2 regions of the Massilimicrobiota sp. mt181 genome follow, and region 2 is predicted to be linked to the other one. Evidence: a T-box and tRNA genes for the amino acid it is inferred to sense, from the RefSeq annotation. Region 2 holds a T-box; the other holds one or more tRNA genes.
The links. The T-box of region 2 lies ahead of pheS (phenylalanine--tRNA ligase subunit alpha). A T-box ahead of a tRNA ligase gene usually reads a tRNA of that ligase, here a tRNA-Phe.
Positions count from the first base shown of each region.

Region 1 (3,403 bases), on a different contig from region 2:
ACAAAGAGCAGTCGAATAAATCGTTTTTGTTAGATAAAGAGAGCTGACTCTTTCAATATCTGCAATAATAGCTCTCCCCTCATTGACGATATCGACCATGGATGCAAACGAAGAATCCAATAAAACAATATGTGCTGCCTGTTTAGCCGCATCACTACCTGCCGCCATAGCAATCCCACAATCAGCATCCTTCAATGCCAAAACATCATTCACACCATCACCAACCATCCCTACAACATGTTGATTGGCTTGTAAAGCTTTGATAATACGTTGTTTTTGTTCTGGCTTTACACGCCCAAAAACACGATAGTGAGAGACAATCTTTTCAAGTTCCATGTCATCATCAGGAAAAGTGGATGCATCAATATATAGATCACCATTTTTTAATCCTGCCAATTGGGCAACACGTGAAACAGTCATTGGATTATCCCCAGATAATATGCGTATATCAACATGGGCATTTTCAAAAAAACGAAGCGTTTCTTTAGCCTCAGGGCGAATACAATCATAAATCACAATGAGAGCCATCGCTTTGACATGGCCTATTTGAGATGTATGAGAATCAAGACAATCTGTCTCACCCAACAACAAGACACGATAGCCTTCTTTCGCATAGGACTCAGCCATTTCCAACGTTTGAGAATCATCAGATACGAGAAATTCTGGTGCTCCTAAAACGTAGTGCCCTTTTCCCTGAATATGCAAAGCTCTCATTTTACGCTGCGAAGAAAATGGAATACGTTCCAAAACTTCAATATGCTCAGACTTTAAAAAATAATCTTGTAAAGCCAGCTGTGTCGCATTCACATCATCAAATTCATGTGCCATTGCTCCCATAATCGTTTCAATGTCATGAAAAGAAGAAGAATGAAGTGGCAAAACACGATCTACCTTAAGTTCCCCTGTTGTAATGGTTCCTGTCTTATCAAGACATAAAACATCCACTCTTGCCAGGGCTTCAATAGCTTCCATTTCCTGAATCAAAGCATTTTTTCTTGCCAGTTTACCAACACCAATAATAAAAGACAAACTTGTTAGCAAAACCAGCCCTTCAGGAATCATCCCCACAACGCCTGCAACAGTTTTCACAATCGCGCTTGCCTGATCATTAGGAAAAGCAGTTAACTGAGAAAAATAAAGAACAATTCCTACCGGAATAATCACAACACTTAAAATCTTGATAACTTTTTCAATAGAATTTTTCATTTCCGAAGAAGCATTATTTTTATTTTTAGCTTTGCGTACAAGATTTGTTGAATAGTTATCATTACCAACTCTGATAACTTTCGCATAAGCACTTCCTGCCACAACGAAACTTCCAGAAAGTAATTCATCATTTTTCATCTTCTTTACTGGCTCTGATTCACCCGTTAACATAGATTCATTAACTTCCATACCCTGTGATTTTAAAACAATACAGTCACTACCAATTTGATTTCCTGCCTCTAAAAAAACAACATCATCAAGAACGAGTTCTTCTATAGGAATAGTTTGGATTTGTTGATTTCTAATGACTTTTATTGTTTTCACAGTGACTAATGTTAACTGATCAATAATTTTCTTAACTTTAAATTCCTGATATATACCTATAAAAGCATTAATAATAACGACAACCATAAAAGTGAGATTAGTCCATCTCCCTGTCGATATAATAATAGCTGCTAAAAAAACATTTAAACAGTTGAAATATGTCAAAGTATGTTCCAAAACAATTTGCTTCTTTGTTTTAGAAATATTATCATGAGAAATATTAACATGTCCCTGTTGAATACGTGATTCAACTTGCTGATCAGTTAATCCCATATGTCTTATATCTTCCATTATATCACCTGCTTGTATCTTAATAAAACTTTATGGAATTTATGTGAAAGTCCATAAGAATATCATAGCACAATTTTTTTTACAAAAAAACAAAAAAAACCTCATAAGAGGTTATCAACAATATGGTGGACCCTGAAGGACTCGAACCTTCGACCGATCGGTTATGAGCCGATAGCTCTAACCAACTGAGCTAAGGGTCCAAAATAAAAAGTGGTATTCACCACTCATTGACTCAATGGTAGCGGGGAAGGGATTCGAACCCCCGACCCACCGGGTATGAACCGATTGCTCTAGCCAACTGAGCTACCCCGCCATGTAGTGAATCGTTTAAAAAATGGTGGTTCCGGCCGGAATCGAACCAGCGACACGAGGATTTTCAGTCCTCTGCTCTACCGACTGAGCTACGGAACCAAAATAAATGGCGGTCTGGACGGGGCTCGAACCCGCGACCTCCGCCGTGACAGGGCGGCATTCTAACCAACTGAACTACCAGACCATTTGGTTGCGGGAGAAGGATTTGAACCAACGACCTTCGGGTTATGAGCCCGACGAGCTACCAGACTGCTCCATCCCGCGATATGAAATTTAATAAATGGCGGAGGTTGAGGGATTCGAACCCCCGCGGGACTTTCATCCCCTGTCGGTTTTCAAGACCGATCCCTTCAGCCGGACTTGGGTAAACCTCCGCAACATAATGGTGGAGCTTAGCGGGATCGAACCGCTGACCTCCTGCGTGCAAAGCAGGCGCTCTCCCAGCTGAGCTAAAGCCCCATTAAATGGTCGGGAAGACAGGATTCGAACCTGCGACCCCCTGGTCCCAAACCAGGTGCACTACCAAGCTGTGCTACTTCCCGTTTGATATTTGATTGGCGCGCTAGGCAGGAATCGAACCCACAACCTCTTGATCCGTAGTCAAGCACTCTATCCAGTTGAGCTACTAGCGCCTCTTAACAGTGCCATTCAATAATATCACATTTTTTTATCAATTGCAACACTTTTTTTAATTTTTTTATTTGGTGCCCAGGGCCGGAGTCGAACCGGCACGGATTTTAAGGTCCGCAGGATTTTAAGTCCTGTGCGTCTACCAATTTCGCCACCTGGGCAACAATGGAGGTTCCAGCCGGACTCGAACCGACGATGACAGAGTTGCAGTCTGTAGCCTTACCAACTTGGCTATGGAACCATTTCCCTTAACTCGTTGCTCAAATAGTATATAATATTTTCCACATTTATGCAATACCTTTTTTTGTTTTTTTTACATTTCAAAATGTTTCTCAAAAGAATAATGAAAGAGATTTTTTATAAAGTTTTCAATCTCTTTCATTACGTATGTACAAATATTGTTGATTTTAAGACTATTTTTCCAATTTCTCGCGACGCTTTGATGATTTCAAAAACATCTCTCTTAAAGCTTTTTCATCTTTTTGATAAATTGCTTTTTTTAATTGATCGAACTCTTTTTCAAAGCGTGCCATTGATGATAATAAGTATTCCTGGTTATTAAAAAACAATTCTATCCATAAATCCGCATTAATATTGGCAATACGAGTCAGGTCACGAAAAGAATCACCAATATACTTTC
Region 1 covers NZ_JBVAYN010000003.1:120,497-123,899, forward strand. Annotated here, with positions in the region: gene ACZYT4_RS02940 (HAD-IC family P-type ATPase) at 1-1,821, opposite strand, end outside; tRNA gene ACZYT4_RS02945 (tRNA-Ile) at 1,945-2,021, opposite strand; tRNA gene ACZYT4_RS02950 (tRNA-Met) at 2,058-2,134, opposite strand; tRNA gene ACZYT4_RS02955 (tRNA-Phe) at 2,157-2,232, opposite strand; tRNA gene ACZYT4_RS02960 (tRNA-Asp) at 2,241-2,317, opposite strand; tRNA gene ACZYT4_RS02965 (tRNA-Met) at 2,321-2,397, opposite strand; tRNA gene ACZYT4_RS02970 (tRNA-Ser) at 2,415-2,507, opposite strand; tRNA gene ACZYT4_RS02975 (tRNA-Ala) at 2,517-2,592, opposite strand; tRNA gene ACZYT4_RS02980 (tRNA-Pro) at 2,599-2,675, opposite strand; tRNA gene ACZYT4_RS02985 (tRNA-Arg) at 2,689-2,765, opposite strand; tRNA gene ACZYT4_RS02990 (tRNA-Leu) at 2,836-2,924, opposite strand; tRNA gene ACZYT4_RS02995 (tRNA-Cys) at 2,930-3,004, opposite strand; gene ACZYT4_RS03000 (prephenate dehydrogenase) at 3,177-3,403, opposite strand, start outside.
Region 1: it has a tRNA-Phe gene. The T-box ahead of pheS (phenylalanine--tRNA ligase subunit alpha) is inferred to sense a tRNA for this amino acid. The anticodon was not compared.

Region 2 (3,403 bases):
AATTAGAAATATCAACAACATTATTAATTGGTTTAATACCACTTGCCATCAAAAATGTTCTTAACCATTCAGGTGATTCTTTTGTTGTGACACCTTTCACTAATTTTGCACCAAAGAATGGACATAAATCTGTTTCCACATCAATTTGAATATCACTTTCTTTTTCATTCAAATCTTTTAATGGTGGAATCTGAACTTCACGACTTAATAAAGCACCAACTTCATAAGCTAAAGAAATCATAGCCATACAATCAGCTCTATTTGGTGTTAATCCAATTTCCAAAACAGTATCATCATATCCCATATATTTTAAGGCATCTTCACCAACTGGCGCATCATCATCTAAGACATGAATTCCAGCCTTATCTTCCTCACGTAATAATCGCTGATCAATACCTAATTCAGCAATGGAACAGATCATACCATTAGATTCAACACCACGGATTTTTGTTTCCTTGATTTTAAATCCATCCCCTAAATCACATCCTGGTAAAGCCACAATGACTTTTTGCCCAGCATCAACATTAGGCGCACCACAAACAATCTGTTGAACCTGACCATTTCCTATGTCCACCTGACAAACATTCAGATGATCACTATCAGGATGGGCTACTTTTTCTTGAACATACCCCACAACAAGCTTATCCCCTCTTGCAAAAGCATGCATTCCTTCAACTTCATGACCAATTGATGTTAACTGATCAGCAATTTCCTTTGCTGATAAATCATCAACTTTGACATATTGATTTAATAATTTTAAACTCGCTTCCATATGTTTAATCCTTTCTTACAAATTGATTCAAGAATCTTAAATCACCACTATAAAAATCTCTAATATTATCAATACCATATTTCAACATGGCTACACGTTCTAATCCAATACCAAATGCAAATCCTTGATAGACTTGACTATCAAATCCACACATTTCCAAAACTTTAGGATTAACCATTCCAGCTCCTAAAATTTCAATCCATCCTGTATGCTTACACATGGCACATCCTTTTCCATTACAGTTATGACATGAAATATCAACTTCTACACTTGGTTCTGTAAATGGGAAATATGATGGTCTTAAACGAATTTCACGTTTTTCACCAAACATCTTTTTCGCAAATAATTCTAATGTTCCTTTTAAATCTGCCATCGTAATATTTTTATCGATAACCAATCCTTCACATTGACTGAACTGATGTGAATGTGTTGCATCATCATCATCACGACGATATGTTTTTCCTGGACAAATGACCTTGATTGGCCCTTTTCCATTTGCTGCCAGCATGACATGAGCCTGTACTGGCGAAGTATGTGTTCTCAACAATGTATTTTCATCGATATAAAAAGTATCTTGCATATCTCTGGCTGGATGATCTTTTGGCAAATTCATCAATTCAAAGTTAAAATGATCAGATTCTACTTCTGGCCCCTCTGCCACACTATATCCCATACCTATAAATAAATCTTCCAATTCTTCTCTAATCATAGAAAGTGGATGAATTGTTCCTAAAGGCAAATGACTTCCTGGTAAACTAATATCAATTCTTTCATTTTTAATTTTTTCAAGCATTTCTTTTTCTTCCAAGATTTTTTTCTTATCTTCAATAGCTTGCGTTATATCTTGTTTGACTTTATTAGAAACCTGCCCAAAAGAAGCACGTTCTTCCTTTGACATATCTTTCATTGACTTCATTGCAGATTGCATTGGGCCTTTTTTCCCTAAATAAAAAACCCTTAAATCATTCAATTCTTTCAATGATGAACAATCTTGAATTTTCAATAAAGCTTCCTCTTTAATCTTTAATAATTCGTCCATAATTTCCTCCTTAAAATAAAAAAATCGTTCCACATAGGAACGATTAATCGCGGTACCATCCTAATTCATAACCAAAGTTATGCCCTTTAATGCAGTAACGTTGCATAACGGCGATGATTAGTCGCACTCCAAGGTGAATTCAATAAATGCATTGTAAGAAAACTTTCAGCATATGTTTTCCTCTCTGATACAAATTCTTTATTTACTTGTCCTCTTCATCGTGTTAACGCTATTATTATAACCAACTTTTTTTAGAAAAACAAGTTTTTTATCACCGATATTCTTGAAACATATTTATTCTTTTAACGCCTCTACTGTATTCATTTTCAAAATATAAAGAAGTGGTGGAATCTGACTGCATAAAACAAGAATATCACTGATTAAAAAAACAAATAACATCAATGGCCAATCTAATTCTACTCTTAATGTCTCTATTTCAAACATTTGTTTGATAAAAGAATTGATGATTTGAATCACCTGATAATAAAATAGGAAACACAATATCTGTGAACAAATAACAATCTGTATTGATTCATATAAAACAATTCTTAAAATATCAAATGTTCCTGCTCCAAAACATTTCATCACTGCTAAATCTTTTTTCTTTTGAATCACATTCAAAAACATAATTTCACCAATCAAAAATAAAGATGATAAAATAGCCAGACATGAAAATAAAAATAAAATCATATTCACCTGTTCAATAGTTTGTGAAACATTTTGTGATGTAGACTCTCCAATAGCCATAAACCGATAGTCTGGATATTGTTTTTCCAGTTGTTTGATAATATCTTGTCTTTGATAATCGGGATGAACATATAAAATCCCTAAATGTGATGAGATTTGATCCAATTGATAATGATAGACGTCTTTCAACAAATAAATATAAGCATGATCCATCTGATAGAATGTATCTAATGTTGTTGTCTGCGTGGTAATACCCACAATATGATAACAGATGGATTTCACTTCCCATTCATGCTGATACCAGGCATAAATAGATTTTCCAATCAGTGAAGAGACATCCTGTGTATCTACAAGATGCTGAGCGGTTGATAAAGAGAGGACAATCTCATTATGTGATTGAGGCAATCTCCCATATTTTAATGAAAGATAAGTATATGGAGAAGTGTCATCACCGATAAATAAAGTCTGTGATTGTTCGTATCTTTCCTCGTGAAAACCTATTCCTAGACACTCATAATCATCTAGAAACATTTCTGCTTTTAAAATACCTTCCTGTCCTTTCATCTGTGATAAAAGTTCCAAAGACAAGGACTGTTGATAACGTGACTGAAAACTAATACCAGAAGCAGGTACCATGGAATAAATGTATTGATGAAACTGTTTTTCAAGATGACGTGTTAAAGTCAAAGCAACAACGATGCATAACAACGATAATAAAATGCCTATCATTAATTGAAAAGAACGTCCTTTATGAGAACACAATGAGGCAAAAGAAAGACGCAAATGAGGAAAAAGATATTTTCTGCTTCTTTCTTGTTGAGGTAATATCTGGGGACTTTGTGAAAGAATCTGATGAGCAACAATTTCTCCATCTTTCATCGTATAGATTTCATCACTATATTTTT
Region 2 covers NZ_JBVAYN010000005.1:76,431-79,833, forward strand. Annotated here, with positions in the region: gene pheT (phenylalanine--tRNA ligase subunit beta) at 1-772, opposite strand, end outside; gene pheS (phenylalanine--tRNA ligase subunit alpha) at 777-1,811, opposite strand; T-box leader at 1,844-2,039, opposite strand; gene ACZYT4_RS04730 (ABC transporter ATP-binding protein/permease) at 2,106-3,403, opposite strand, start outside.